DNA from 2 places in the Pseudomonas sp. DY-1 genome. Region 2 is predicted to be linked to the other one. Evidence: riboswitches for the same ligand, from Rfam matches in the RefSeq annotation. Region 2 holds a riboswitch; the other holds the start of a gene.
What was found. A riboswitch is a leader RNA that binds a small molecule or an ion and turns the genes downstream of it on or off. The one in region 2 is predicted to bind cobalamin.
Positions count from the first base shown of each region.

Region 1: another riboswitch for cobalamin. It lies ahead of btuB (TonB-dependent vitamin B12 receptor); the one in region 2 lies ahead of cobG (precorrin-3B synthase).

Region 1 is NZ_CP032616.1:2,290,301-2,304,777, forward strand. It holds gene cobD (threonine-phosphate decarboxylase CobD) at 1-920, opposite strand, end outside; gene cbiB (adenosylcobinamide-phosphate synthase CbiB) at 913-1,821, opposite strand; gene bluB (5,6-dimethylbenzimidazole synthase) at 1,818-2,468, opposite strand; gene D6Z43_RS10905 (cobyrinate a,c-diamide synthase) at 2,465-3,763, opposite strand; gene cobO (cob(I)yrinic acid a,c-diamide adenosyltransferase) at 3,830-4,441, opposite strand; gene btuB (TonB-dependent vitamin B12 receptor) at 4,455-6,326, opposite strand; cobalamin riboswitch at 6,393-6,607, opposite strand; gene D6Z43_RS10920 (hypothetical protein) at 6,654-6,974, opposite strand; gene D6Z43_RS10925 (O-methyltransferase) at 6,980-7,630, opposite strand; gene D6Z43_RS10930 (C40 family peptidase) at 7,638-8,165, opposite strand; gene D6Z43_RS10935 (C40 family peptidase) at 8,373-8,993, opposite strand; gene D6Z43_RS10940 (NAD-dependent deacylase) at 9,063-9,827, opposite strand; gene D6Z43_RS10945 (DNA-3-methyladenine glycosylase I) at 9,870-10,541, opposite strand; gene ttcA (tRNA 2-thiocytidine(32) synthetase TtcA) at 10,632-11,456, opposite strand; gene D6Z43_RS10955 (DNA-J related domain-containing protein) at 11,557-12,156, shown strand; gene D6Z43_RS10960 (Yip1 family protein) at 12,312-12,911, shown strand; gene D6Z43_RS10965 (SprT family zinc-dependent metalloprotease) at 13,038-13,529, shown strand; gene D6Z43_RS10970 (CaiB/BaiF CoA-transferase family protein) at 13,661-14,477, opposite strand, start outside.
Region 2 is NZ_CP032616.1:3,523,252-3,537,728, forward strand. It holds gene D6Z43_RS16670 (ATP-binding protein) at 1-571, shown strand, start outside; gene D6Z43_RS16675 (VWA domain-containing protein) at 496-1,227, shown strand; gene D6Z43_RS16680 (ferredoxin) at 1,296-2,003, opposite strand; gene D6Z43_RS16685 (cobalt-precorrin-6A reductase) at 2,000-2,731, opposite strand; gene cbiE (precorrin-6y C5,15-methyltransferase (decarboxylating) subunit CbiE) at 2,754-3,956, opposite strand; cobalamin riboswitch at 4,036-4,229, shown strand; gene cobG (precorrin-3B synthase) at 4,316-5,632, shown strand; gene D6Z43_RS16700 (precorrin-8X methylmutase) at 5,629-6,255, shown strand; gene D6Z43_RS16705 (precorrin-2 C(20)-methyltransferase) at 6,252-7,001, shown strand; gene cobJ (precorrin-3B C(17)-methyltransferase) at 7,091-8,740, shown strand; gene D6Z43_RS16715 (sigma-70 family RNA polymerase sigma factor) at 8,847-9,344, shown strand; gene D6Z43_RS16720 (FecR domain-containing protein) at 9,344-10,300, shown strand; gene D6Z43_RS16725 (TonB-dependent siderophore receptor) at 10,533-12,965, shown strand; gene D6Z43_RS16730 (2-hydroxyacid dehydrogenase) at 13,214-14,152, opposite strand; gene garD (galactarate dehydratase) at 14,241-14,477, opposite strand, start outside.

The sequences.
Region 1 (14,477 bases), 1.2 Mb from region 2:
CCAAAGCGCAAGCTGGGTGGCGAGGTGAAAAGCCGGGTAAGAATGCCGCGAGCGGCGAGAAATTCGTGCAGGGCCAAAGCGTCGTCGCGGAGCAGGCGCTGGAACAACGCGGTGCCGCCAGCGGGAGGCAGGCCGCAATCACGCAACAACGTTTCCAGACGCAAACCATCGCGCAGCAAGGTTTGCCGCTGAACCGTTTGTCCCGCTTCATCTTGCAACAGCGCCTTGGCCAGGGCCCGGGCCGGACCGCTGACCGCCCAGGGGCCGAGCCATTCGTTGAGTCGATCCAGCAACGCTGTTTCGGCCAGGACGAAGCCCAGGCGGATTCCCGCCAGGCCGAAGAACTTGCCAAAGGAACGCAGCACCACCAGCCCCGGCAACGGGCAATGACTCGCCAGGCTCTGCTGCGGCGTGCAGTCCATGAAGGCTTCGTCCACCAGCAGCCAGCCGCCCCGCTCGGCAAGACGAGCGCGCCAGCCCAGCAGGGTTTGCGGCGTCAGTCGCTCGCCAGTGGGGTTGTTCGGGTTGACCACCAGCACCACGTCGAAACGCTCCAGCTCACGCTCGGCGGTTTGCGCATCCAGCGCCTCCAGCTCGTGACCCTCACGGCGCCAGGCATGGGCATGCTCGGCATAGCAAGGCGAGATCACCCCTACCCGGCTGCGCTCACGGAGGCGCGGCAATGCCTGGATCGCGGCCTGGGAACCGGCCACCGGCAGTAGCGACTCGCAGCCGTAGTAACGCCGGGCCGCGTCTTCCAGGCCGTCCTCCAGCTCGGGCAGACGCGCCCAGGCCGCGACCGGAATGGCCGGCAATTCCCAACCATAGGGGGCGATGCCGGTGGAAAGATCGAGCCAGCCCGCTTCGGCAATTCCGTAACGCCGCGCCGCCGCGCGAAGTCGTCCGCCATGTTCAAGCAAGGAGCCAGCCTCCGATGATCAGCGCCGCGAGCCAGAGCATCACGCCCTGGCGCACCAGGTCGATCGCACGACGGATGTCTTCGGCGCGAGCGGCCGGACCTTCGCCCAGTACCGGGCGGTCGTGCAGTTCGCCGTGATAGACCGCCGGGCCACCGAGGGCCACGCCCAGGGCGCCCGCGCCAGCGGCCATCACCGGCCCGGCGTTGGGGCTATCCCACTGCGGCGCTTGCCGGCGCCAACAACGCAGGGCCAGGCCGGTTTTGCCGAGCACGGCGTAGGTCAGGGCCACCAGCCGGGCCGGGATGTAGTTGAGGACGTCGTCGATGCGCGCAGCAGCCCAACCAAAGCGCTCGTATCGCTCGTTGCGGTAACCCCACATGGCATCCAGCGTGTTGGAAAGGCGGTACAGCACCACACCGGGCGCGCCCGCCACGGCGAACCAGAACAGCGCAGCGAACACGGCGTCACTGCCGTTCTCCAGCACCGACTCGGTAGCGGCGCGGGCCACGGCCCCTTCGTCCAGCTCGCGGGTTTCGCGACTGACCATGTAGCCGACGCACTTGCGTGCTTCCGGCAAGTCCCCCGCTTGCAGTGCGTTGGCTACCGGCTCTGCGTGCTCGTTGAGGCTGCGCAGGCCAATGGCGGCGTAGAGCGCAATGACGCCCACCAGCCAACCGATATAGGGCAGTTCCGAAAGCAGCCAGGCAGCGAAGGTCAGCGGCAACACGGCAAGTACCCAGGCACTCACGCCATGACTGCGCCAGCCACGCCCGCCCGTGTTGAAGCGTTGCTCCAGGCGGTTGGCGAGCCTGCCGAAGGCCACCAGCGGGTGCCAGCCCCTGGGCTCACCGAACAGGGCATCCAGCGCCACGGCGCCGAGCGTGAGGAAACCCAGGCTCATGGGCGCTCCCCCCACTGGTTCTCGAATACCAGATCCGCCAGCGGACGTGGCTTGGCCCAGCCCTCGAGCGCAAGCATGGGGGCCGGATAAAACGCATTCACCGGGCCAAGGCAAAGCACCGCAACAGGCTTGCTGCCCGCCGGCATGCCCAGCAGTTCGGCGAGGGCATCCGGCTCGAACAGCGACACCCAGCCCATTCCCAGGCCTTCGGCGCGGGCCGCCAGCCAGAGGTTCTGGATGGCGCAGGAAAGCGAGGCCAGGTCCATTTCCGGCAGGGTGCGGCGGCCGAACACATGGGCTTCACGGCCGTCCATCAAGGCGGCCACCAGCAGTTCGGCACAATCGCGAATGCCTTCTACCTTGAGTTTCATGAACTCGTCGGAGCGTTCACCCAGGGCTTCGGCGGTGCTTATCCGTTCGGCGTCCACCAGCGCGTGAATACCATCGCGCAGCCCTTGCGAGGTGATGCGGATAAACCGCCAGGGCTGCATCAGCCCGACACTGGGCGCATGGTGCGCCGCCTCCAGCAGCCGGGCCAGTACCTCGGGCAGAACCTCACCGCCGCTGAAGTGGCGCATGTCGCGGCGTTCGGCAATGGCGCGGTAGACCGCTGCCCGTTCGTCAGGGCTGAAGGCATGCTCGCTCATGGTCGGAACAGCTCCACGGCCGCCCGTGGATTGGACGGCAGGTAGAAGTGAATGTAGGAGGCGGTCAGTCGGCCACTGCGGAACACCGCCTCGGCCACCGGTTTGTCGTTCGGGCACAGGGCGCGCACCAAGGGTTCCTGCGGCGAATCCAGCAACGAATGGTGGAAGGTGTGGCCGCGCAGGCTGCCTTCCGGCAGTGGCGCTTCCTGAAGGGCCAGGGCCGCCAGGCGCTTCTGCAGGGTGGCGCGGCCGGGCAGCAGGCCAACCAGCTCGGCGCATTCACCTCCTGCATCGGTCAGGGCGTCCAGCAGGTAAAGCATGCCACCGCATTCGGCGAGGATCGGTTTGCCAGCGCCGTGGTGCGCGCGGATGGCCTCAGCCATGGCGCGGTTACCCTCCAGCTGGCGCAAATGCAGCTCGGGGTAGCCGCCCGGCAGGTACAGGCTGTCCACCTCGGGCAGGCACTCATCGGCCAGTGGCGAGAAGTACACCAGTTCGGCGCCAAGCTGCTGCAGTAGGTCGAGGTTGGCCTGGTAGAGGAAAGCAAAGGAGGTATCCCGCGCGATGCCGATACGCACGCCGGCCAGTTCCTTGCCGAGCGACTGCAGTTCGGGTGCGGCGAAACTCACCGCTGGCGGTAGCGCCACTTCTGCGCTGGCGGCCAGGGCGTCGGCGGCGGCGTCCAGGCGTGCATCCAGGTCGGCCAGTTCCTCGGCCTGCACCAGCCCCAGGTGGCGACTGGGCAGCTCCACATCCGCGCTGCGCGGCAGCGAGCCATACCAGCGAATCCAGTCCGGCAGGCTGTCGCGGATCAGGTCGCTGTGGCGCTGGCTGCCGACGCGATTACCGAGCACACCGGCAAAGGGCAGGTCCGGCTGGTAGGTGGCCAGGCCCACAGCCAGAGCACCGAAGGTCTGCGCCATGGCGGCACCATTGATCACGCCGAGTACCGGCACACCAAAATGGCGAGCCAGGTCGGCGGCGGACGGCGAGCCGTCGAACAGGCCCATCACGCCCTCGATGAGGATCAGATCAGCCTCTCCGGCAGCTTCCCAAAGCAGGCGGCGACTTTCCGCCTCGCCCACCATCCACAGGTCCAACTGGTAGACCGGTGCGCCGGACGCGCGGGCGAGGATCATCGGGTCGAGAAAGTCCGGCCCGCACTTGAACACCCGCACCCGCTTGCCCTCGCGGGCGTGCAGGCGAGCGAGCGCTGCGGTGACGGTGGTCTTGCCCTGGCCGGAGGCCGGGGCGGCGATCAGAAGTGCGGGGCAGCTCCGAGTGAGGTCAGACATGGCAAAACCTCTCCCCTTCCCTCTCCCTGAATAGAGAGGGGGTAAAAACAGCGGCAGTGCCTGACATCAGAACTCCACACCCTTCTGGGCTTTCACACCGGACTTGAAGGCGTGCTTGACCAGAGTCATTTCGGTAACGGTGTCGGCGGCGTCGATCAGGCCCTGGGGCGCGCCCCGGCCGGTGGCGACGACATGCTGGTGTTCGGGGCGGGACTCGATGTCGCGCAACACGTCGTCCAGCTCCAGGTAGCCATGCTTGAGGGCGATGTTCAGCTCATCCAGTACCACCAGGCCGATCTGCGGGTCGTCCATCAGTCCGCGCGCGACCGTCCAGGCGGCGCGCGCCTTCTCGATATCACGCTGGCGATCCTGGGTATCCCAGGTGTAGCCCTCGCCCATCACGTGGTAGCTGACTTCTTCTGGGAAACGACGGAAGAAATTCTCTTCACCGGTGGACATACCGCCCTTGATGAATTGCACCACGCCCACCTTGAGGCCGTGGCCGAGGGCACGGGCGACCATGCCGAATGCCGAACTGCTCTTGCCCTTGCCGTTGCCGGTGTGCACCAGCAGCAGGCCGTACTCGTCCTGGGCCTGGGCGATCTTTTCGTCGACCACGGCCTTCTTGCGTTGCATGCGCGCCTTGTGGCGGGCGTCGCGGTCTGCGGATTCGGTCATCGTGAGTACCTCGTCACAGGGCTTGATAGCGGACGGTGAAGTAAACAGCTTGCCCCGGCTGGTTGTAGTCCAGCGCGGTTTCGTAGTCGGCATCCAGCAGGTTGGTCACCTTGGCCTGCAGGCGCCACTCCTCGGTCAGCCAGTACTCACCGCGCAGGTCGACGGTGGCATAGCCGGCGACGCGTTCGCGATTGGCCAGGTCGTTGTAGCTGCGACCCTCGGCATGCACAGTGGCCCCGACGCCAAATTGACCGATACGCCGGTCCAGATCGAGATTGAATACTTCCCTGGCGCGACGCGGCAGTTCATTGCCGGCGTTGGTGTCGGCGCTGCGGTTCTCGGTGTCGAGGAAACTGGCGTTGGCGTTCCAGCTCCAGCCCAGCCATTGACTGCCCAGCACCAGTTCGAGTCCGTCGATGCGCGCCTTGCCGATGTTGTTAGGGCCACCATAAAGACCGAGGGTGGAATCGTAGGCGATCAGGTCGTCCACATGAGTGCGATAGGCATTGATCGACCAGTGGCCCCACTCGTGCTGCCCGGCAAGGCCGGCCTCGAAGCTTTCCGAAGTTTCTGCGTCCAGGTCGGGATTGCCATATCCGGGGTAGTAAAGCTCGTTGAAGCTGGGCGCCTTGAAGGCAGTGCCATAGCTCAGGCTGAAGCGCACCGCATCGGTCATCGCATAGCCCCAGGCGGCATTGCCGGTGTCGTGGGTGCCAAACTGTTCGTTGTCATCACGACGCAGGCTGAGCTGCCAGTCCTGGCGTCCGTGCTCTCCCAGGTACTGGGCAAACCAGCCCTTGTTCAGGCGCGAGTCCTTGTCGAATACGGTTGAACTGCTGATCCGGTCGCGCTGCCAGTCGTAGCCCAGGGTCAGTACGTGCCCTTCGGCCAGGGTCAGGTCGTTGAGCCATGAGGCACTGTCGCGCTTGGAGTCGAAGCGCGCATCGAAGACACCGTCGGTGCGGCTGGTGGTCTTGTCTTCGCTGCGACCGGCCTGCAGGGTCACATCCCAGATTTCCGCCGGACTGAAACGCGCGCGGCCGCCCAGCAGCTCCTGACGGTTGTCTGCATTGGCGTTGTGCCCGCCCAGGGGGTGGAAGTAGCCGAACTGGTCGATATCGTCGTAGTCGTTGTGGGCCTTGGCGCGCATCAGCGTGCCATCGAGTTCCAGGCCGTTCTCGAAGCGATAGCCTGCACGCAGGCTGCCGGAAAGATTGCGGTAACCGTCGGCATCGGGCTCGTAATAGTCGCTGACCTGCCGGCGCGAGTTGATGCCGTCGGTGTCCTGGCTGCTGACGCCGAGGTTGTACCAGCCCTTGTCGTCACCACCGGAAACGCCGGCGCTGCCTTCATAGCTGTCGTGGGTGCCATAGCCCGCGGAGAACCAGGGCTTGGCCCCGTCCTTGCCGCCCTTGCGGGTGAAGATCTGGATGACACCGCCAATCGCTTCCGAGCCATAGAGGCTGGAGCGCGGGCCGCGAACCACTTCGATGCGTTCAATCAGCTCAACCGGCAGGTCCTGGAAGGCGGTGAGGCCGGCGCTGACCGAGCCCACCTTGACACCATCGATCATCACCAGCACGTGGTCGGATTCGGTGCCGCGCATGAACAATGTGGTGTTCTTGCCAGGGCCACCGTTGTTGCTGAGGGTCACGCCCGGGACTTTTTGCAGCAGCTCAGGCACCGAACGCGCTTGGCTGCGCTCGATCTCTTCGCGGTCGATCACCGTACTGGCGGCCAGGCTGGCGCGCACCGGTCGTTCGCTACGGGTCGCGGTAACCACTTGCTCGTCCAGCGTCAGGGGCGCTGCAACCAGCAAGGGAGAAATGGAGGAACTGCCGAGCAGCGCAAGCGCCGCCGGCCTGATGAAAGGCTTGCGAATCAAGGTATGGATCTCCGTCGTGCCACCCGCGCGACATCTCTAAAGGGAACTGCATGCGGACGACTCCGCGATGCCCTGCTTGCGACAGGCCGGTCTCCGGGCTTGCGAGTGGAGCCGAAACTCCCGTGCCGCGCCTTCCCATGCCTGGGGCACAGTGGCCGATTGCGGCGTTCTACTCGCCTACCGTTGCGGGGGCAGCGCCGGATTCTTCGAAGGAATGGACCGGCTTCCCTGTTTCACCCCTTCAGCAATAGCCGAGGGGCACCTGAGGCAGCGGCGAAGGTTAGAGGGTGCGCGGGGTAGCGTCAAATGCTAGCGGACACGTGCCATTCAGTGCCTCGGATTGAAGCCGGCGGGTTTGGCGGCCAGCCAGTCGACGAAGGTGCGCAGGCGCTCGTCACCCATCAGGGCCTCCCGGCTGTTGTAGTTCAGGGCCAGCTCCTTCTCGCTGAACAGCTTGTGGATCTGGTTGTGGCAGGGCCTGCACACCCAGAGGGTGGCGGTGATGCGCTCGTTCTTCGCGTAGCGCTTTTGCACGTAGGGCTTGTCGTGCAGAGCCTTGGGGATCAGGTGATGACGGGTGAGCGCGGCAGCCCGGCCACACAACTCGCAGGCGTCGGGCTGGGGCGGCAGGCGGATCGGTTCGGGCATGCCCGTCAGCGCTTGCGGCAGAGCGTCAGGCCATCGCCCACGGGCAGCAGCGACAGGTCGATACGCTCATCCGTCTTCAAGGTCAGGTTCAGGGCCTGTATGGCACGAGTGTCGACGTCGTCCGGCTCGGACTCCAGCACGCGGCCACTCCAGAGTACGTTGTCAAAGAGGATCAGCCCGCCCTGGCGCACCAGGCGCAGGGCCTCGTCCAGATAGGCCGGATAGTTGGCCTTGTCGGCGTCGATGAAGATCAGGTCGAGGCTGCCATCTTCCAGGCTCGCCAGGGTATCCAGTGCCGGCGCCAAGCGAAGTTCGATGCGTTCGGCCAGCCCCGCCTCCTGCCAATAGCGACGAGCGATAGCGTTGTAGTCACCTGGCAGGTCGCAACAGATCATCCGGCCGTCAACGGGCAATTCCGCGGCCATGCACAGGGCGCTGTAACCCGTGAAAGTGCCCACTTCGAGAATGCGACGAGCGCCGGTGAGCTTGACCAGCAAGGCCATGAACTGGCCCTGCTCCGGCGCGATCTGCCAGCGCGCCATGGGCATGGCGGCGGTTTCGGCGCGCAGCCGCTGCAACAGCGGCGTGTCCCGTAGCGAAACATCGAGGAGGTAGCCGTAAAGGGCGTCGTCGAGGTTCAGCGTGCGGTTGGTCATGACAACCTCAGTGGGATTGGGCCAGGCGTGGATCGAAGATTACGCGCTTGGCGCTGAGATAGCTGCGTTGCCAATAGCTGTTCGACAGGCTGTCCAGACGCACCGTTCCGCCCGTGCGCGGCGCGTGTACGAAGCGCCCCTCACCCACGTAGATGCCGGCATGGCTGACCTGCCCGCCGCCATTGGTGGCGAAGAACACCAGATCGCCGCTTTGCAATGCATTGAGGCTGATGCTGGGCGTACGCATGGAGATCAGTTCGCGCGTGGAGCGCGGCAGGGCGATGCCCGCGGCGTCGCGGTAGACGTAGCCGATCAGGCCACTGCAGTCGAAACCGCTGTCCGGGGTGTTGCCGCCCCAGCGATAGGGCGTGCCCACCAGGCCCAGGGCACGGAACAGCACGTCTTCAGCCGCAGGGGAGAACTGCTGGGAGGGCGCGGCAATGACAGGAGGAGAGTAAGGCGGCGGCGCCTTGCTCGCACAAGCGGTGAGCAACGAGGCCAGGGCAAGAATGGCGAGGCGGTTCGGTGCGAGCATGGCAAGTCAGTCCTGACTTGAGGAATGCACGCTAATTTGCTGATCTCACAGTGATATTGCAAGAGAAAGCTACACACCCGAACAGAAAAAGTTCCCTGACCACACTCGGAAAGCGATTTTTTTTGCATTCAGGTAAACCCCGGACAGAAAAAAGCCGAGGCGGCCACTAAGGGCCGCCTCGGCTGTTTCGACTCGAATCCGACTGGATCAGCGATGCAGCGGGTGGCGAGTCGGGGTATTCATGGCCAGGACGCGCTTGGCTTCCATGTAGCTGGCCTTCCAGTAGCGGTCGTCGAGGCTGTCGACGCGGACACCACCGCTGCGGCTGCTGCTGGAGTGGATGAAGCGGTCATCGCCGATATAAATGCCGGCGTGACTGACGCGGCCACGGCCACGATTGTTAAAGAACACGATGTCGCCGGGCTTCAGCTCGCTACGAGCGATCACCGGAGCATCCAGGTTGATCATTTCGCGAGTGGAACGCGGCAGCTGGATACCAGCCTCTTCCTTGAACAGGTAACCGACGAAACCGCTGCAATCGAAGCCGGTCTTCATAGAACGGCCGCCAAAGCGGTACGGAGTACCCACCAGCTCGAAACCGCGCTCAAGCAGGCCATCGGCCAGGGACGGCATCTGGTAGGGCTCGTCGTCGGTGAGGTTGGCAAGATCCAGGGCGGTGGGCCCACGATCCGCCAGCAGCGAATCGGGTGCGCCGTCGGCTACGGGGGCCTGGGCCTGGGATTGCGGTTGCTGCTGCACATTGCCTGCGCAAGCGGCGAGAAACAGAGCGAAGGTAAGAGGCACGAGGGGTGCGAAGCGCTTCAGCATGGGCACGACCGTGTCGAATGATTTCTGATGAAGGCGCGACTATGCCCTCTATCAAATCCATTTGCAAATTTAATCGCCCGAAATGTGACTCAGCAGTCCTTGCAAAACATCTAAGGCCTTTCCTCTGAGGTGGACATCGACGACGGGGCTCAGGTCGGTGAGCGCCGGATTGATTTCCACGGTGAAACCGCCTGCTTGGCGGGTGCGGATGACGGGCTCGATGATGTAAGGAAAGCTCGCCGTGGTTCCCACCGAGATCACCGCATCGAATCCCTTGCGTAGCTCGGCGTAGAGACTGTCGATGGCCTGCTCTGGGAGCATTTCTTCGAACAGCACCACGGGTGGGCGGAGAATACCACCACATTCATGGCATTTGGGAGGCATTTCTCCTGCCAGATGTCGGGCAAGGTCAGAACTTTCCGCCCCGCAGGACTGGCAGTAGAGCGGCGACAGCTCGCCGTGGATCTCGATCAGCCGCTCCGGCGGCGAGCCCGCCTGGCGGTGGTAGCCATCGATGTTCTGGGTCAATACCCAGCATTCGGGCTTGAGCCGCTGCAACTGTGCAATCGCTTCATGACCGGCGTTCGGCCGGGCGCCCAGACAGGCGCGGCCGAGCTGGGCGAGGTACTTCCAGCAGAGGGCCGGGTTGCGCCGCAGCATCGGCCCGGAGAGTGCTTCCTCTATAGGCAACCCCTCCTCCGTGACGCCGTTGTAGAGCCCGCCCAATCCACGATAAGTGGGCAACCCCGAATCAGCTGACAGCCCGGCTCCGGTGATCACCAGGATTCGCTCGGCCGCCTTGATGGCTGATGCCACGTGCTGGATATCCGACATGCTCCCCTCCTCTGCCGGCCGGCGCCGAGCGCCCGTTACGGTTCAGTGATTGACGGTGTGGGCCAGCATCCACGAAAGCTGGCAGAGCGGGCGACCGCTTTCGGCATGCCACTGGTTGAAAGCTGCCTGGACCTGGGCCAGGTCTTTCTGGCTGGTGGGCGCCTTATCGATGATGTCCTGGGCCTTGAGGGCCGCGACCATATCATCGGTCGGAATGAAGGTGTCCTTGCCGACCATACGCAGGAAGCGCGGCGCCGACAGCCCGCCCAACTGGTTGCCATGCTTGGCCAGGTACTTCCACAGGCCAACGATATCGGTCACCGGCCAGTCGGCGATCAGGGCGCCGAAGCTGCCTTTCTCTCGTGCCACATCCAGCACGAACTGGGCATTGCGCGGCACGCTCTTGAGCTTGCCGAGGTGGCGGATCAGTCGCGCGTCCTGCATCAGACGCTCCAGATGCTCGGCGCCCATCAGCACCACTTTTTGCGGATCGAAGCCAAAGAAGGCCAGCTCGAAGGCCGGCCACTTGGCGTCCACCTGGCTGTGCTTTAAGCCCGCACGGAAGACGCGAAGAGCAATCAGCGACAGATAGCGGTCATCGCTGAGCGCACGCAATTCGGCGTCACCGAGCGGCTGCGGCAGGCGTGCCTCCAGGGCTTCGGCCGAGCCGAAGCGGTTCAGGCAGTATTCGTGGAGCCAGCGGTAGTCGCGCATGCGTTGTCCTTTCGATGCGGAAACGATTCCCTGTAGGAGCCTGCTTGCTGGCGAACCTTCGCGAGCAACCTTTCTCCTGCAAGGGCACGATCAGATGTTGATCACTTCCAGCGTACGCGGTGCCGCGGTCTCGTCGATGCGCAGGCTGGCGAAGTCGAACAGGTTGCGGTCAGCCAGCTGCGAAGGCACTACGTTCTGCAGGGCACGGAACATGATCTCGGTACGCCCCGGCGACTTACGCTCCCACTCCTGGAGCATTTCCTTGACCACCTGACGCTGCAGATTCTCCTGGGAGCCGCAGAGGTTGCACGGGATGATCGGGAACTCCTTGAGAATGGAGTAGGCCTCGATATCGGCTTCATTGCAGTAGGCCAGCGGACGGATCACCACGTTGCGGCCGTCGTCGGCACGCAGCTTCGGCGGCATGGCCTTGAGGGTGCCGCCATAGAACATATTGAGGAAGAAGGTCTCGAGGATATCGTCGCGGTGGTGACCCAGGGCCATCTTGGTCGCACCGATCTCGTCGGCGAAGGTATAGAGGGTGCCACGACGCAGGCGCGAGCAGAGCGAGCAGGTGGTCTTGCCTTCCGGAATCTTCTCCTTCACCACCGAATAGGTGTCCTTTTCGATGATGTGGTACTGCACACCGATGGATTTCAGGTAGGCCGGCAGGACATGCTCGGGGAAGCCGGGCTGCTTCTGGTCCATGTTCACGGCCACGATCTCGAACTTGATCGGCGCGACCTTCTGCAGGTACAGCAGCACGTCCAGCATGGTGTAGCTGTCCTTGCCTCCGGACAGGCAGACCATGACCTTGTCGCCATCCTCGATCATGTTGAAGTCGGCGATGGCTTCGCCGGCCAGGCGGCGGATGCGTTTCTGCAGTTTGTTCTGGTTGACCGAAAGGGTGCCCATGGTGCTCTGAAATCCGGGGGGAATGCGAAAAGCTGGCTATTTTACGCACAAAGCGAGCGCGACCCCAGCCCCATCATCGCCCTGTGCTAGGCTCCGGCGGATGAACAGTGACCTCGATCCCGCCCTGGACCTCAGCGACCAGCTCCTCGAACTCTTGCGCGGGGCCCCCGAGGGGCTGAGCGAGTACCAGTTGATCCAGGTCCTCAAGGCCCGCCACTCCACCCACATCCCGCACTTGGAACTTACCGACAAGCTGGTGCTGTTCCGTACGCACTTCCTGGTCTTCAACGCGCTCTACCGCCTGCGCGACCAGCTGAACGGCACCGGCCTTGCGCAGCTGGCCATCAGTCCGCTGTGCGTGCAACTGCTGCCCTATGAGGCTGGGGCCACCTCGGCCCTCAGCGAGCTGGACCCGCTGCGCGACTATTACCTGGACTTGGGTAACCTGCGGCACACGACAGAGGAAGATGTGGAACGCCTGCTGGCCAGTTTCTGGACCCGCATGCAGGGCAGTGAAGAGAAGCTCGCGGCACTGGAGCTGTTTGGCCTGCACAGCGGCAGCCAGCCTCTCAGCCTCGCGGTGATCAAGCAGCGCTACCGCCAGTTGGTGAGCCAGCACCACCCCGATCGCGGCGGCAGCACCTCGCGCCTGCAATCGATCAACAAGGCCATGGAAATACTCCAACGCTATTACAGCTGACGCTGAATCTTCGATTCGCTCTAAGGCGTCGCCGAATCGCCTGCCTATACTGCGACATAAGGTCGCATAGGTCGGCCGGGCACCGGGTGGCGCTGGCTACGCGCCCCCGGCGCTTCGCTGGGGGGCGACCTCATAATAATGAGGAGGTGTTCAGCATGATCCACCACGTTTGGGGGCTCTTCACCCATCCCGATCAAGAGTGGCAAGAGATCCGTGGCGAAGAGGAAAGCGTCAGCCACATGTACCTCACCCACGTCCTGATCCTTGCTGCAATTCCCGTGATTTCTGCCTATATCGGCACCACCCAGGTCGGCTGGGTACTGGGCAAGGGCGATCCCGTGATGCTCACCCAGGCCAGCGCGTTGCAGATGTCCATCATGTCCTATCTGGCGATGCTCGCCGGCGTGGCAGTGATGGGCGGATTCATCCACTGGATGGCGCGCACCTACGACGCCAATCCTAGCGTTACCGAGTGCATCGTCTTTGCCGCTTACTGCGCGACCCCGCTGTTCATCGGCGGTCTCGCGGCGCTCTACCCGCACCTCTGGTTCGGCGCAACAGTAGGCACATTAGCCATCTGCTACACGGTCTACCTGCTGTACGTGGGCATACCGACTTTCATGAACATTCCGAAAGACGAAGGCTTCCTGTTCTCCAGCTCGGTGCTGGCAGTGGGCCTGGTGGTGCTCGTGGCGATGATCGCCTCCGCCGTGATCCTCTGGGGCTTCGGCCTGGGGCCGGTGTACACCAGCTGAAAACCCTCGTTGACCAGAAGGCCGCCTGCGGGCGGCCTTTTCTTTTGGCCGGGAATGACCGCTCGGCGTCACCACCTTTGGGCAGCAAACGCTTTGCGGCATAATTCCGCGCCAACGGAGTGCCCTATGCCCGAGCAGCTACTTGCCCGCGTCGAGGCCTGCTATCAGCAGGCCGAAGCCTTTTTCAAATGCCGGTTTCCCCGCCCCGAAGTGAGCTTCAAGCTACGCGGGCAGAAGGCCGGCGTCGCCCATCTGGACGAAAACAAGCTGCGTTTCAACCCGCAGCTCTACCGCGAAAACCAGGAAGACTTCCTGCGCCAGACCGTCGCCCACGAAGTGGCGCACCTGGTAGCCCATCAACTGTTCGGCCCCCGAATCCAACCCCATGGCGAGGAATGGCAGCTGATCATGCGCGGGGTCTACGAACTCCCCCCAAACCGCTGCCACACCTATGAGGTGAACCGGCGCAAGGTGACGCGCTACCTGTACCGCTGCGCCTGCCCCGACGGCCATCCTTTCTCCGCCCAGCGCCACGCCCTGGTGACGCGCGGGCGCCGCTACTACTGTCGGCGCTGCCAGGTGACTCTGGTGTTCAGCGGGGAACAAAGCCAGGTTTAGGACCTGTGGCGGACCTGTGGGGACGAATTCATTCGCCATGCAGGCCGAAGGCCTGCCCACCGGAGGCCGGGGACCGCCATGCGGTCCTCAGCGAATGAGTTCGCCCCCCACAAGGTTCCTGCTTCGCCCCGTCAACCCACCACCTTCGCCGCCTTCAGCCCCTCGATCTGCTCGGCGCTGAGCCCCAGCGCGGCCAGCACTTCAGCGGTATGCGAGCCCAACGGGCCGCCGGCATGGCGCGGCGCGGGCAGGCCGGCAGAGAACCTGATCGGACAGCCGATCTGCTTCTGCGCAGGCAAGCCTTCGCGCGGAACCTCCACCACCAGGCCGCGGGCCTTGATCTGTGGATGATCCACCGCCTCGGACAGCGGCAGCATCGGCTCCACGCAGGCGTCCAGCTCGGCGAAGACCTCGACCCACTCGGCGAAGTCGCGCTTTTCGAATTCGATCTCGATGGCCCGTTTCAGCTCCTGCTGGTCTTCGGGCCTGGGCGACAGCCCCTTCGCTGCCAGCTCGGGACGGCCAAGGGCGGCGCAGAACTGCTGCATGAACTGCGGCTCCAAGCTTCCTACAGAGAACCAGCGGCCATCACGGGTACGGTAGTAGTCGTAGAAGCTGCCGCCATTCAGGGCCTGGTTCTCCATGGCCGGTTCAACACCCGCACCGAGATAGCTGGCACCCGCCATGCCGTGCAGGGCGAAGGCGCAGTCGGTCATGCTGACGTCCACGTGCTGCCCCTCCCCTGTCACCTGGCGATGGATCACAGCCGCGAGCAGGCCCATCACCCCATGCAGGGAGCCGCCGCCAATATCCGCGAGTTGTACGCCCAGCGGCAGCGGTCCGCTGTCGCGGCGTCCGGTGTAGCTGGCGATACCGGCCAGGGCCAGGTAGTTGATGTCGTGTCCGGCACGGTCGCGATAGGGGCCGGTCTGGCCATAGCCGGTGATG
Region 2 (14,477 bases):
GATCGGCACCATGAACCCCGAAGAAGGCGAACTGCGCCCGCAACTGCTGGACCGCTTCGGCCTCAAGGTCCTGCAGAACGGTCAGCCGCAGCCCGCCGAGCGCGCCGAGATCGTCCGCCGCCGACTCGCCTTCGATGCCGATCCTCAAGCCTTCACCGTCCACTGGAGTGGCGAGCAACAGACCCTGGCCCAGCGCTGCCAGGACGCCCGCGTGCGTCTGCCCGGCATTCCGCTGGACGATGCTGCCCTGGATGAGATCGCCCGGCGCTGCTTCGCCGCCGGCGTCGACGGCATGCGCGCAGACCTGGTCTGGTTGCGCGCCGCACGGGCCCATGCCGCCTGGCGCGGTGCCGACCGGATCGACGCCGAGGACATCGACGCCGTCGAACACTTTGCCCTCGCCCACCGCCGTACGCACGCCCCGACAACGGCCGAGCAGCCACCGCAATCTTCACCGGTCAGCTCCCAGCCCCAAACCTCCAGTGGCGAAGGCCAATGGGGCGAGTTGCCCGCCCAGGCGGTGCCGATGGGAGAACGGCGCGACCTGCCGCGCTGGCCAAAAAAGCCCTGAGCATCCGCCCGCGTACGGTCACAGGGGCGGGTGCCCGGCCCAGACCCGGCACTCTCGGCAACGGTCGCAGCGGCGCTCGCCGCACGGGATTGGTGGGGGCCATCCAGTGGCTACCGACGCTGCTGCGCGGCCGCCCGCGCCAAGCCACCGACCTGATCCGCGCGCCGCGTAGCCAGCGCCCCGAGCAACTCTGGCTGGTGGTAGTGGATGCTTCCGCCTCTACCCGCCGCCACGGCGCCCTGACACAGGCCAAAGGGTTGCTGACGAGCCTGTTCGAAGCGGCTTACCGCCAACGTGCGCGCCTCGCTGTGCTGCACGCCACTGGCCGTCAGCCCAAGTGGCTCTGGCAAGGTCAAAAAGCGTCCCCCGCCCTGCATCACTGGCTCGCCGAACTCGGCGCTGGCGGCGGCACGCCACTGATTGATGCCCTGCAGCAATCGGCCACCTGGCTGGCGCGTCGACAACGACAGAAACCAGCCGAGGAGCAGCGTCTGCTGGTGCTTACCGATGGGCGCTTGAAGGACTGGCCTGCGCTGGTGCCGTTGGGCTGCCCGACGCTGCTGGTGGATATCGAAGGTGGGCCGATCAGGCTAGGTCGGGCGAAGAAACTGGCGCAAGAGTTGGAAGCGGAGTACCGAGTCATTTCCGAGCTCTAGGCCAGCCCCCTCTCCCTCCGGGAGAGGGTTGGGGTGAGGGTGCCTTGGTATGCGGCTCCAGGTACCGATCAGACCTTCATCAACATGTCCGGCACCGACCGCCCTTCCACAATCCTTTCCTGCACCCAGCGCAGGACCTCTTCCTCATCGCGAATCCGGTACCACTCCCCTTCCGGGTAAAGGCTGGCGGTCGGGCCGAGGTCGCACGGGAACTGGCATTGGGTGCGGGTAATGTGTACACCGCCGTCGCATTCCAGTTTGCCGGCGGCCTTGAGGGTTTCCCGCAGTTTCTTCCACAGCGGCAGGGCGCCGCGGCGGGTGCAGCGCGGGCCGTTGCACAGCAGGAGGCGGCGAGCATGGGGTGGGATGCAGGACCAGGCGTGTTGCTCTGGCAGCGCGGGTACGTTCACGCAGTCCAGGTGCAGTTCGCGGCGCTCGGCCAGCGCACAGGCAGCGCCGGCCGGGTCGCTGTCGAACTGGCCGAGCAGGCTGACGACGAAGACGTGTTCAGGGGCCTCCAAAACAGCCAGCTCACTGCGCAACCAGTCCAGGTGTTGGGCGGAGGATTGCGGTTCGAGATCGATCACCAGCAGCGGGCGCGGGCTTTCTTCAACGCGCTGCCACAGTGGCTCGTAGCCGGAGCTCGTATCGACGATATCGGCCAGGGCCTCGTCGCCATGCAGGGCGCCAAGTTGGCGGCGGAAAAGTTCGGCGAAGGCGCCTTCAGAGAGGTCCGGCCCGGCGAACAGCACGCGGGCGTAGGGTGTTGCGGTCATGGTGTTTCCAGGTAGGTAGCGAGGGACTGCCAGAGACCCTCGACGGAATCAAATTCTCGGGCCACGGCGGGAAGCTCCGGGCGCTTGAGGATCAGTACCGGCAACCCGAGCTCGCGCGCCACCTGCAGCTTGGGTTCGGTGGACTGGCTGCCACTGTTCTTGCTGATCAGCACATCGCTTGCCAATCGGGCGAACAACTCGCGCTCACCGTCGAGGTTGAACGGACCACGCGCACCGATCACCTCGTAGCGCGGGCCGGCAGGCTGGCCTTGCAGGCAGCGCACCGTCCAGTGCTGCTGCGCTGGAATCTCATGCAGATGCTCCAACGGCTCGCGGCCGAGGGTGAAGAAGGGGCGGCGAAAATCCTTCAGGACGGCAATCAGTTCGGCCCAGTCGGCCACATCACGCCAGTCATCTTCAGGGCCTGCCTGCCAGCCGGAGCGCCGCAGCGCCCAACAGGCAATGCCGGCCAGCTCGGCAGCTGCCGCGGCGTTGTGGCTGATCTGAGCGGCATAGGGATGAGTCGCATCGACCAGCAGGCTGATGCCTTCTTCCTCGATGAAACGGGCCATCCCTTCCGCTCCGCCAAAACCGCCGACACGAACCTGGCAGGCAAGGTCGTCCGGCACCTTACCGAGGCCAGCGAGGCTGTAGACATGATCGGGACCGAGACGCCGCGACAGCGCCAGCGCTTCGGTGATGCCGCCCAGCAGCAGGATGCGTTTCATCGTTGTTCCACACTGGTCGGAGTCAAGGCTTCACCACGTCCAGCAGCGTGATCGGCAGGGCCGAGCGCCAGGTATCGAAGCCGCCCAATGGTTGGGCCTGGGCGACGGCGATACGGGTGAGCTCGCCACCATGGCTTTCACGGAAGGCCACCAGCATCGCTTCGCTCTGCAGCGTCACGGCATTGGCAACCAGGCGGCCGCCCGGTTTGAGCTGGTTCCAGCAGCGATCCAGAACGCCCGGTTCGGTGACGCCACCGCCGATGAAAATGGCATCCGGCTCTGGCAGCCCCTCCAGCGCTAGCGGGGCCTGGCCCGCGACCAGCTGCAACGCAGGTACGCCAAGCGCATCGCGGTTATGGCGGATGTGCGCCTGGCGGCCTTCGTTGGCTTCGATGGCAATGGCCCGGCAGCTCGGATGCGCGCGCATCCACTCGATACCGATGGAGCCGCATCCGGCACCGACATCCCAGAGCAGTTCGCCGGGACGCGGCGCCAGACGCGCCAGGGTAATGGCACGGACGTCACGTTTGGTGAGCTGCCCGTCGTGGCGATAGGCGTCGTCCGGCAGACCGGTGGTCGATGGCAGTGAGCGCGCGCCTTCGCCGGACTGGATTTCAATGGCGACCAAATTGAGTGCGGCAACCTCGTCGAGGGACCAGTCGCGGGCGATGCCATCGATACGACGCTCACGCTCACCGCCAAGATGCTCCAGCACGACAAGGCGGCTGGGGCCATAACCCGCCTCGGCCAGCAGGCCGGCAATGGACGCCGGACTGCAACCATCGTTGCTCAGCACCAGCAGGCGGGCACCGTCGTGCAGATGGGCATTGAGCGTCGCCAGGGGACGAGCGACGACGGAGAGCAGGGTCACGTCCTGCAATGGCCAACCCAGGCGGGCGGCCGCCAGCGAGTAGGACGAGGGCGCGGGAATCACCTGCATCTCGGCCACCGCAACCTGCCGCGCCAGACTGGCGCCGACGCCGAACAGCATGGGGTCGCCGCTGGCCAGCACGCAGACTGGTGTGCCACGTTTTTCCAGCACCGGGGCCAGCGAGAAGGGGCTTGGCCAGGGGTTGCGGCGGGCCCGGATGCAATGCGGCAGCAGGTCGAGCTGGCGCGGGCTTCCGACCACTTCGACGGCAGCCAGCAAGGCACGGCGCGCGGCCTTGCCCAGACCCGCATAGCCGTCTTCACCTATTCCCACCACTGTCAGCCAGGGCTGCATTCGCTGTCCTCGATTCCAGAAAAGCACGACCATTCGGCTCCCGACAGGCAGCCTTTTCATAGGTCCGGGCAAAGCGGGCATAATAGCGCCCTTCATCGGTTGCCGGCGCGGCACACAATCGCTCCGGCTTAAAGGGAACACGGATAAACCGTGGCTGCCCCCGCAACTGTAAGCAGCGAGTCCATGCATTCTGGTCACTGGAAACACTCCGGGAAGGCCGCACGGGACGACGACCTGCCAGCCAGGAGACCTGCCGATGGAACCAGTCGCGTGTGTACGCATCGAGCGGGGTGTATCGATGCAACGTTGTCCCTGTATCAGGGAACCGGGTCGCCGCGACGCCAACCATGGTGACCTGAGTGAAACACGCCCAGCCCACAGCGCCATCCGTCCGCCCCTCGGCATGCCCGGGGCTGCTGCGTATCGTCCAGGCGAAGGACGGCGGCATCTGCCGGATCAAACTGCCCTGCGGCCGCCTGGATTCGCATCAGGCCCGCGCCATTGCGGCAGCCGCAACCCAGCATGCCAGCGGCGTGATCGAAGCCACCAATCGCTCCAACCTGCAGATTCGTGGCGTGAAGGCCGACGCCGAACAGGCGTTGATCGACGCCTTGCTCGCCGCGCGCCTGGGTGCGGACTCCCCCGGCGCCGACGATGTACGCAACCTGATGGTCAGTCCGCTCGCCGGACTCGACCCGTCCGCCCTTGTGGATATCTCGCCCCTGGCCGCGCGGATTCTTGCGCTGCTGCAGGACAAGGCGCACTTCCACGCCTTGTCGCCAAAGTTCGCCCTGCTGTTGGACGGCGGCGAGTCGATGGCAATGCTGGAACACCCCCACGATCTCTGGGTCTCGGCCATGGGCACCGGCGACCATGCGCAGTTCGCCTTCGGCCTGGCGGGCTGCCCACCGCAATCGACGGGTGACGTCCCTGCCCTGGCCGCCGTACCGCGCGCCCAGGTACCCGCACTGGTAGAGGCCCTGCTGGACCTGTTCCTCGAACTGGCGACGCCCGAGCAGACGCGCATGCGCCACCTGCTCGCGGAACACCCGGAGGGCGACCTGCTGCTGCGTCTGCAACAGCGGCTGGACGTCCCGCTGCTGCCCGTCGGCGACTGGCACAGACCCGCCCCGCAACCCTTTGCCCATCTCGGCATTCACGATGGCCGCCATGTCGGTGGCGCGCCCGCCCTCGGCCGGCTGGATGCCACGCAACTCAAGGCACTGGCCGATCTCGCCGACAGCCTGGGCGACGGCAACCTGCGTCTGACGCCCTGGCAATCGGTGCTGCTGCCCAATGCCCGTGATCCCGAAGCGGTCCAGCAAGCAATGCATGACCTCGGTCTGGCAACCAATGCGAACGCCCCGTTGGCGCGACTGGTTGCCTGTACCGGTTCGGCTGGCTGCGCCAGGGGGCTGGCGGATACCAAGTCCGATGCCCTGGCCCTGGCGGCGCTGCTGCCGCCAGGCGCGGTGGTTCACCTCAGCGGCTGCCCGCGCTCCTGCGCCTCGGCCCATGTGGCGCCCTTTACCCTTCTGGCCACGGGCCCCGGCCAATATGACCTATACCAGCGCGGCGGCGTCGGCTTTGGCCGATTGCTAGCGCGCGACATCAGCCTCAAGGAAGCCGGCGAACGCCTGGCCTCCCCTCCTGACACCTGGAGTTCCACCCAATGATCGAGTACATCCGCGATGGTCAGGAGATCTATCGCAACTCCTTTTCCATCATTCGCGCCGAGGCCAAACTGGCCGGCATTCCCGCGGACCTGGAAAAACTCGCAGTGCGAGTGATCCACGCCTGCGGCATGGTCGATGTGGTGGAAGACCTGCGCTTCTCACCCGGCGCCGGTGCCGCCGGCCGCACCGCCCTGGCCACCGGCGCACCGATTCTCTGTGATGCACGCATGGTGGCCGAGGGCATTACCCGCGCACGCCTGCCGGCAGACAACAAAGTCATCTGCACCCTCAATGATCCCGGCGTTCCGGAGCTGGCCCGCGAGTTGGGCAACACCCGCTCGGCGGTGGCGCTGGAGCACTGGCGCGAACACCTTGAAGGCAGCGTGGTGGTGATCGGCAATGCTCCCACCGCGCTCTTTTACCTGCTGGAAATGCTCGATGCCGGCGCACCGAAACCGGCGCTGATCCTTGGCTTCCCGGTGGGCTTCGTCGGCGCGGCGGAATCCAAGGACATGCTCGCCGCCGACAGCCGCGGCGTGCCCTATGTGATCGTGCGGGGCCGTCGCGGCGGCAGCGCCATGGCCGCAGCAGCGGTCAACGCACTGGCCACGGAGGTGGAATGATGAACGGCAAAGGACGGCTGATCGGCCTCGGCGTGGGCCCCGGCGACCCGGAACTGATCACACTCAAGGCACTGCGCCTGCTGCAATCGGCACCTGTAGTGGGCTACTTCGTGGCCAAGGCGAAGGCCAGCCAGGGTCAGGGCGGCAACGCGTTCGGCATCATCGAACAGCACCTCACCGACGCCCAGCAGCGCATGCCGCTGGTGTACCCCGTGACCACCGAAAAGCTGGAGCCGCCGCTGTCCTACGAGACGGTGATCAGCGACTTCTACGATACCGCCGCCGAACAGGTCGCCCAGCATCTGGAAGCCGGCCGTGACGTTGCCGTGATCTGCGAGGGCGATCCCTTCTTCTACGGTTCCTACATGTACCTGCACGACCGCCTGGCCGCGCGTTACGACGTGGAAGTGGTGCCCGGCGTCTGCTCCATGCTGGGCAGCGCGGCGGTGCTCGGCGTGCCGCTGGTGTACCGCAACCAGAGTCTTTCAGTGCTCTCCGGCGTGCTGCCGGAGGAAGAACTCAAGGCGCGCCTGGCGGACGCAGAAGCGGCCGTGGTGATGAAGCTCGGGCGCAACTTCGACAAGGTGCGCCGGGTTCTGCAGGACCTCGGCATCGCCAGCCGTGCCCATTACGTCGAGCGCGCGACCATGACCAACCAGCGCATCGTGCCGCTGGATGAGGTGGACCCCATGGCCTCGCCCTACTTCTCGATGATCGTCATCCCCGGCCAGAAGTGGAGAGGCTGATGCCGTTCGGGATGTCCGTGCCCGTAGGGTGCGCCAGCGCGCCAACGACTTCCGGTGCGCACGGCGCACGCTACCTGTGGAACTCTGCCATGCATAACCCTCCGGCCATCGTCCTCCTCGGCAACGGCGGCGTGCCCATCGCCAAGCGCATCCAGGCGCTTTATCCACAGGCACGCATCCTCGGCCTGTCCGGGCGCGTCGAAGGTGCCGACGACAGCTACGCCGAGTTCGGCGAAACCCTGCGCGAGCTCTACCGCACCGACACGCCGATCATCGCCCTGTGCGCCGCCGGCATCGTCATTCGCACCCTGGCTCCGCTACTGGCGAATAAAGGCGCCGAACCGCCGGTGCTGGCGGTGGCCGAGGACGGAAGCGCCGTGGTGCCCCTGCTTGGCGGCATCGGCGGCGTGAATCGCATGGCGCGGGAAATCGCCACGATCCTGGAGGTGGCGCCGGCCATCACCACCAGCGGCGAACTGCGCTTCGGTACCTGCCTGCTGGATCCGCCAAAGGGTTATGTGCTGGCTGACATCGAACAGGGCAAGCGCTTCGTGTCCGACCTTCTGGGTGGTGAATCCGTGCGCGTGCAGGGTGCAGCACCTTGGCTGGAAGAGGCTCACCTGCCACTGGCGGATGAAGCACAACGGGTCATCCACATCACCGCCAACGCGCGCGCAGCCGAACGTCATGAACTGCTGATCCACCCCCGCGTGGCTATCGCCCGCATCGACGGCGCGGCAGACGCGGAGGCTGTTCGTCTGGTGCTCACCGATGCCGGTTTGGCAGAGCGGTCCCTGGCGTGCCTGGTGGCGGACCATTCACGGATGGTGGATGCCGACCTGGCCACGACTGCCGCCGCACTCGATGTCCCCCTGCGCTTCATCACCGATGAAACCGCCCTGCCGCCCCTGCACCAGCAAGCGCATGGCATTCGCCTCTACCTCGCGACCGAGCCGGTGGACTCGGCGCTGCTCGGCCAGCCCCGTGGCCGCCTCACGGTGGTCGGCCTCGGTCCCGGCGCCGCCGAGTTCATGGTGCCGGCGGTACGCCAGGCACTGGACGAGGCCGAGGACCTGCTCGGTTACGAGACCTATATCCGCATGGCCGGCCCACTGCGCCCCGACCAGGTGGCGCACTGCACCGACAATCGCGAAGAGCTCCAGCGCGCCCGCCATGCCTTCGAGCTCGCGGCAAACGGTCGCCGCGTGGTGGTGGTGTCGTCCGGCGACCCGGGCGTATTCGCCATGGCCGCCGCCGTGCTGGAAGCCCTGGATGAATCCCGCGATCCACGCTGGTTGCAGGTCGAGTTGCAGGTGTTCCCTGGCGTTTCCGCGGCGCTGGCCACTGCCGCCAAGGCCGGCGCGCCCCTGGGTCATGACTTCTGCCTGATTTCTCTGTCAGACAACCTCAAGCCCTGGGAAGTGATCGAGGACCGCCTCGACCACGCCGCGGCTGCCGACCTGGCCATGGCCTTCTACAACCCCATTTCCCGCGCCCGCCCATGGCAACTGGGCCGCGCCCTGGAAATCGTCGCCCGCCACCGTCGCCCGGAAACGGTGGTGGTGCTGGGCCGCGACATCGGCCGCCCGGCGGAGAAACTCATCCTCACCAGCCTCGGCGAGCTGACGCCGGAGCAGGTGGACATGCGCACCCTGGTGATCATCGGCTCGTCGTTGACCCGCCGGGTGCCAAAGGGCAATGGCGAGGATTGGGTGTACACGCCGCGCTGGTATCGCTAGCGGAGCGTGCGTATCAGGCAAGACCTAAGGTCGCTGTTGCAAAAGCCCAGGCGCACAATGAAAATGCGATTAATTTTCATTTGTATCGCATGTCGCGGTGGCCTCAATGTCCTCTCCCCATGTCACCCTCCAGGCGCTGTACAGCGAGCATCACGGCTGGCTAAAGAACTGGCTGCGCAGCAAGCTGGGCAATGCCGCCGATGCCGCGGACCTGGCCCAGGACACGTTCCTGCGCCTACTGGGTAAGGGCGAGCACCTCGAACTGCGTACCCCCCGCGCATTCCTGCGCACCGTGGCGCGGGGGCTGGTGATCGACCACTGGCGCCGCGAGGAGTTGGAACGCGCCTACCTGGAAGCCCTGGCACAGCTGCCTGAGGCCGAGGCGCCCTCCCCCGAGGAGCGCGAACTGATCCTCGAACTGCTGGAGCGCATCGCGCGGATGCTCGACCGTCTCAAGCCGAAGGCGCGCACCGCCTTCCTGCTGGCACAGTGCGAAGGCCTGCCCCACAAGGAAGTCGCCGCGCAGATGGGCATTTCCCTGCGCTCCGTGGAGCGCTACGTGGCGGACGCCCTGTACCACTGCTACCTGCTGAGGTTCGAATAATGAGCGCCCAGAGCCAGGTCGCCGCCCCGAGCGAGCAGGTCGTGCGTCAGGCCATCCACTGGATGATGCGTCTGCGCGGCAGCGGCGATGTCGACCTGCAAAAGGCTTGCGAGCACTGGCGCGGGCAGGAGGTCGAGCACGAACTGGCCTGGCAACGGGTGCAGCAACTCGACCGTGAACTCGGGCTGGCCATGCCCGGAGCCGGCCTGGTGCTGGACAACGCCCGCGCTGGACTGCGTCGACGCCAGGCACTCAAGCTGCTCTCCGGCGCTGCCGTCGGGGGCGCGGCCTTCTGGCTGACCCGCGACATCACCCCCTGGGAGCGATTGACCGCCGACCTCGCCACCGCCACAGGCGAGCGTCGAGGCCTGGCGCTGGCCGACGGCAGTCAGCTGCAACTGAACACCGATTCGGCTGTGGATATCCGCTTCGACTCCCGGCAACGGCTGATCGAGTTGCGCCGCGGCGAGATCCTCGTCAGCAGCGCCATCCAGCCCACACCGATGCGAGTACGCACCGCCCACGCCCAGGTGGAAGCCCAGGCCGCGCGTTTCGTGCTGCGGCAGGGCAAGGCGGCATCGCGACTCAGCGTATTGCAGGGCAGCGTGACGCTGGCCCCGTCCAGCGGCCTGTCGAAACAGGTCATCGAAGCAGGCCAGAGTTTCGACGTCACCCACGAAATCATCCGACAGGTGCAGCGCCCGAACATGGAAGCGGGTGCCTGGGTCGAAGGCCTGATCGTCACCCGTGACATGCGTCTGGCGGATTTTCTCGCGGAGGTGGGGCGCTATCGTCACGGTCGTCTGGCCTGCGCCGAGGCTATTGCCAACCGGCGCCTGTCCGGTGTGTTCCGCCTGGACGACACCGACAAGCTGTTGGCGCTGCTGCCGCGCACCCTGCCCGTGGAACTGCACTACCGCACCCGCTGGTGGGTGACGGTGGAGGAGAGGGTTTAATCCCGAATGTTCGCGATTGAGATCGCTCCCACAGGCGCACGACCCAGGCTCTTGTAGGAGCAAATTGATTCGCGAAACAGGCCGCTCCCGTGGGGCAGCTGCGCCGCCCTTGGCGATTGAAATCGCCCCTGCAAGTACTGCCGCGCCCTGGTCTCCCGAACAATCTTCATTTTTTCTGGCGGGTTTTCCCGCCTGCGCCGGCAAAGGGAATGAATCCCATTAACCTTTGCCGATGCCCACGGATGCTTTCATGACCCCACCCCGCGCTTCCCGCCTTGCCCTTTCCATTCGTGGCGCCCTGCTGTCCGCCGCCCTTGCCGCACCGTTGCTGCCCTGCTCAGCCATTGCCGACGAGGCTGCCGCAGTGGCCAGCCGCAGCTACGCCATTCCCGCCGGGGCCCTCGACGAAGCGCTGAACCGCTTCGCTCGCGAGGCGGGCATCAACCTCTCTGCCACTCCGGAGCAGACCCGCGGCCTGAGCACCAGCGGTCTGGATGGCTCCTGGTCGGTGCAAGCCGGTCTGGCGCGGCTGCTCGAAGGGACCTCGCTGCAAGCCGAAAACCTTGGCGGCGGTAGCTTCGTGCTGCGTGAGATACCGGCCGGCAGCGCGCTGGAAGTGCCCAGCACCCAGGTGTTCGCCCTGGGCAACGCACTGGGCAGCGAGGACGGCTACCTGGCCACCCACAGCCAGATCGCCACCAAGACCAGCAAGTCGTTGATGGAAACGTCGCAGACCGTGTCGGTGATCACTCGCGAGCAGATCGACGACCAGGGATCCAGGACCGTCCAGCAATCCATGCGCTACACGCCCGGCATCTTCACCGGCCAGGTGGGTGCTTCGAACCGCTACGACTACATCGTCATGCGCGGCTTCGCCGACAACAGCGTCGACAACGTCTACCTCGACGGCCTGAAAACCATGGGCGACAGCGGCACCTTCAGCTCGATGCAGGTGGACCCGTATTTCCTCGAGCGCATCGACGTGCTCAAGGGCCCTTCCTCGGTGCTCTATGGCCGCAGCTTGCCGGGCGGTCTGGTGGCACTGACCAGCAAGAAGCCGCTGTACGAGGACTACCACCAGGTGCAGGCCACCGTGGGCAACATGAACCAGAAAGGCGTGGGCTTCGACTTCAGCGGCCCGCTGGATGAGGAGAAGCGCATCGCCTACCGCCTGGTGGGCCTGGGCAAGGGTGGTGACACGCAGTTCGACCATACCAAGGACGAGCGCTACGCGATCGCTCCGACCCTGGCCATCGACTTCAGCGAAGACACCACCCTGACCCTGCAGGGCTACCTGCAGCATGACCCCAATGGCGGCTACCACAGCGGTGTACCGGCCGACGGCAGCCTGTTCCAGCACAACGGCCGGCGTATCAGCCGCGAGTTCTTCGACGGTGAACCTGGACTGGACGACTTCGACCGCACCCAGCGCATGTTCGGCTACCAGCTGGAGCACCGCTTCAACGACGTCTGGAGCGCCCGGCAGAACTTCCGCTACCTGAGTTCGGACGTCGACCTGTCGCAGGTCTATGGCTATCAGTGGACCGCCCCCGACAGCAACGAACTGAACCGCTACTTCTCCGGTGCCAGCGAAGCGCTGGATGCCTACATCATCGATAACATGGTGCAGGCCGAATTCGACTGGGGCAGCACCCGCCACACCTTGCTCACCGGCCTCGACTACCAGCGCCGCAAGACCCGTGTGGACTGGACCTCTGGCGTTTCCACGCCGCTCAACGCCTTCGACCCGGTATATGGCAACGAGAGCCTGAGTTTCCTCTCCGAAGACAACCACACCCGCCGTCTGGAGCAGACCGGCCTGTACCTTCAGGACCTGATAGACGTCGACCAGTGGCGCTTCTCCCTCGGCATGCGCCAGGACTGGGTAGACGTCTCCGACGAGAACCGCACCGCGCAAACCAAGAGCGACGAGCAATGGAGCAAGTTCACCGGCCGCGCCGGCGTGCTCTATCTCTTCGAGAACGGCATCGCGCCCTACATCAGCTACTCCGAGTCGTTCAACCCGAACGCTTACTCCGATGCATCCGGCAAGGCTCTGGCCCCCACCGAAGGCAAGCAGTGGGAAGCCGGGCTGAAGTTCCAGCCCGAAGGCAGCAACAGCATGTACACCGCCTCGGTGTTCCATATCACCCAGGAGAACGTCGCCTCCAAGCTGCCGCAGGACAACTTCTATACGTCGGTAGGCAAGGTGCGCTCCAAGGGTATCGAACTGGAGGCTCACACCCAGGTCACCGACAACTTCAAGGTCCTGGCCAGCTACACCTACACCGACATCACCTACGCCAAATCGCTCGACGGCAACCAGGGCAATACCCCAAACCAGGCGCCCAAGCACATGGCGTCCATCTGGGGTGACTACAACTTCAACGCTGGCGCTCTCGACGGCCTGCGCACCGGCCTCGGCGTGCGCTACGTCGGCAAGACCTGGGCGGACAAGGAAAACACCCTGCACGTGCCCTCCTACACCCTGGTCGACGCCCTTATCGGCTACGACCTCGGCAAGCTCGGCATGCAGGGCCTGGACCTCAGCCTGAACGCCAACAACCTGCTGGACGAGGATTATGTGGCGTCCTGCTACAGCCTCGACTTCTGCTACTTCGGCGAGAAACGCAACGTCTCGGCAACCCTGAGCTATCAGTTCTGATTGCCGCAAGCCTGACCACCAGCGCCAGCCAGCTTCCCTCACCCCAACCCTCTACCGAAGGGAGAGGGTTGGGGTGAGGGATGGTGGGCCTTGCTGGGTCTCACTCCACAAAAAAAACGGCGCACTCGTGGCGCGCCGGCACTGCGAATCTGCAGCTCAATTTCGCGGGAGGAAACGGCGCCCGGCTTGTGGCGGGGGGCCGCATAGTGGGGCCGCCCGATGCGGCCGCCGCTATAGGGTGGGGCGTGTCAGACCACGGGGGTCAGCATCTCGCCCTTGTCGAGGAACGACTGCAGGTTGGCGAACACCAGTTCTTCCATCTGCAAACGGGTTTCTTCAGTGCCGCTTCCGATGTGCGGCGCCAGCACCACGTTGTCCAAGCCGAACAGGACTTCGGGAACACGCGGCTCGGCTTCGAAAACATCCAACCCCGCACCGCCCAGGCGCCCTTCGCTCAAGGCGACTACCAGTGCCTGTTCATCCACCACTGAGCCACGGGCTACGTTGACCAGGATGCCTTCCGGCCCCAGGGCTTCGAGCACCTGCGCCGAGATCAGGTGATGGGTTGCCGCGCCGCCGGGACAGGTCAGCACCAGGAAATCTGCCCAGCGGGCCAGCGCCAGCAGGTCCGGCTCGAAACCGAAGGGGCTGTCTGCGTCCGGGCGGCGATTGTGGTAGCGCACCTGCATGTCGAAACCGCCGGCGCGACGCGCGACGTCCTTGCCGATGCGGCCAAGACCGACAATACCGAGGCGCTTGCCGCTGACCTTGCGTGCCAATGGGAAATTACCGGCCGGCCAGCTTCCGGCGCGAACGAAGCGATCCGACGCGCTGATGCGCCGCGAGCAGTCGATGAGCAGCCCCATGGCCAGATCGGCGACGCAGTCGTTGAGCACATCCGGCGTGGAACTGACCTGGATGCCACGCTGGCGCGCCACGTCGACGGCAATGGCGTCGTAGCCGACGCCGAAGCTGCAGATGGCGCGCACATTGGGCAGGCGCTCGAGCATGGCGACCGAGCAACCGAAGCGGGCCGAGGTGACCACGATGTCGAACTCGGCGCCGTGTCCCTCGAGAAAGGCCAGCGCGTCACCTTGCTGCCAGAGCTGCGTGACCCGCTGTTCGCTGACCAGGCGTTGGTTGAAGCGCTCGGTCAGCGGGCCGACGTGGAGGATCTTGGGTTCCATTCTGGGTCTCTCATTCCAAACAAACAGCGCCTGTCCACGGTCTCGCAAGCTAGAGAAGAACAAGGCGAGACTGGCTGAGGGCGGACGCTCACGTTACAGGAGCTGGATTGAACAGGGTCAGATCGTTGTGCAGCCGATGCTTCTCCGCCCAGGTGCGTTCCTTGCCGCTGGCCACGTCGAGGTAGTAGCGGAACAGTTCCCAGCCCATCTCTTCCAGGGTGACGCGTCCGGAGGTGATGCGACCTGCATCGACATCAATCAGATCGGGCCAGCGCTCGGCCAGTTGGGTACGGGTGGAGACCTTGATCACCGGCACCATGGACAG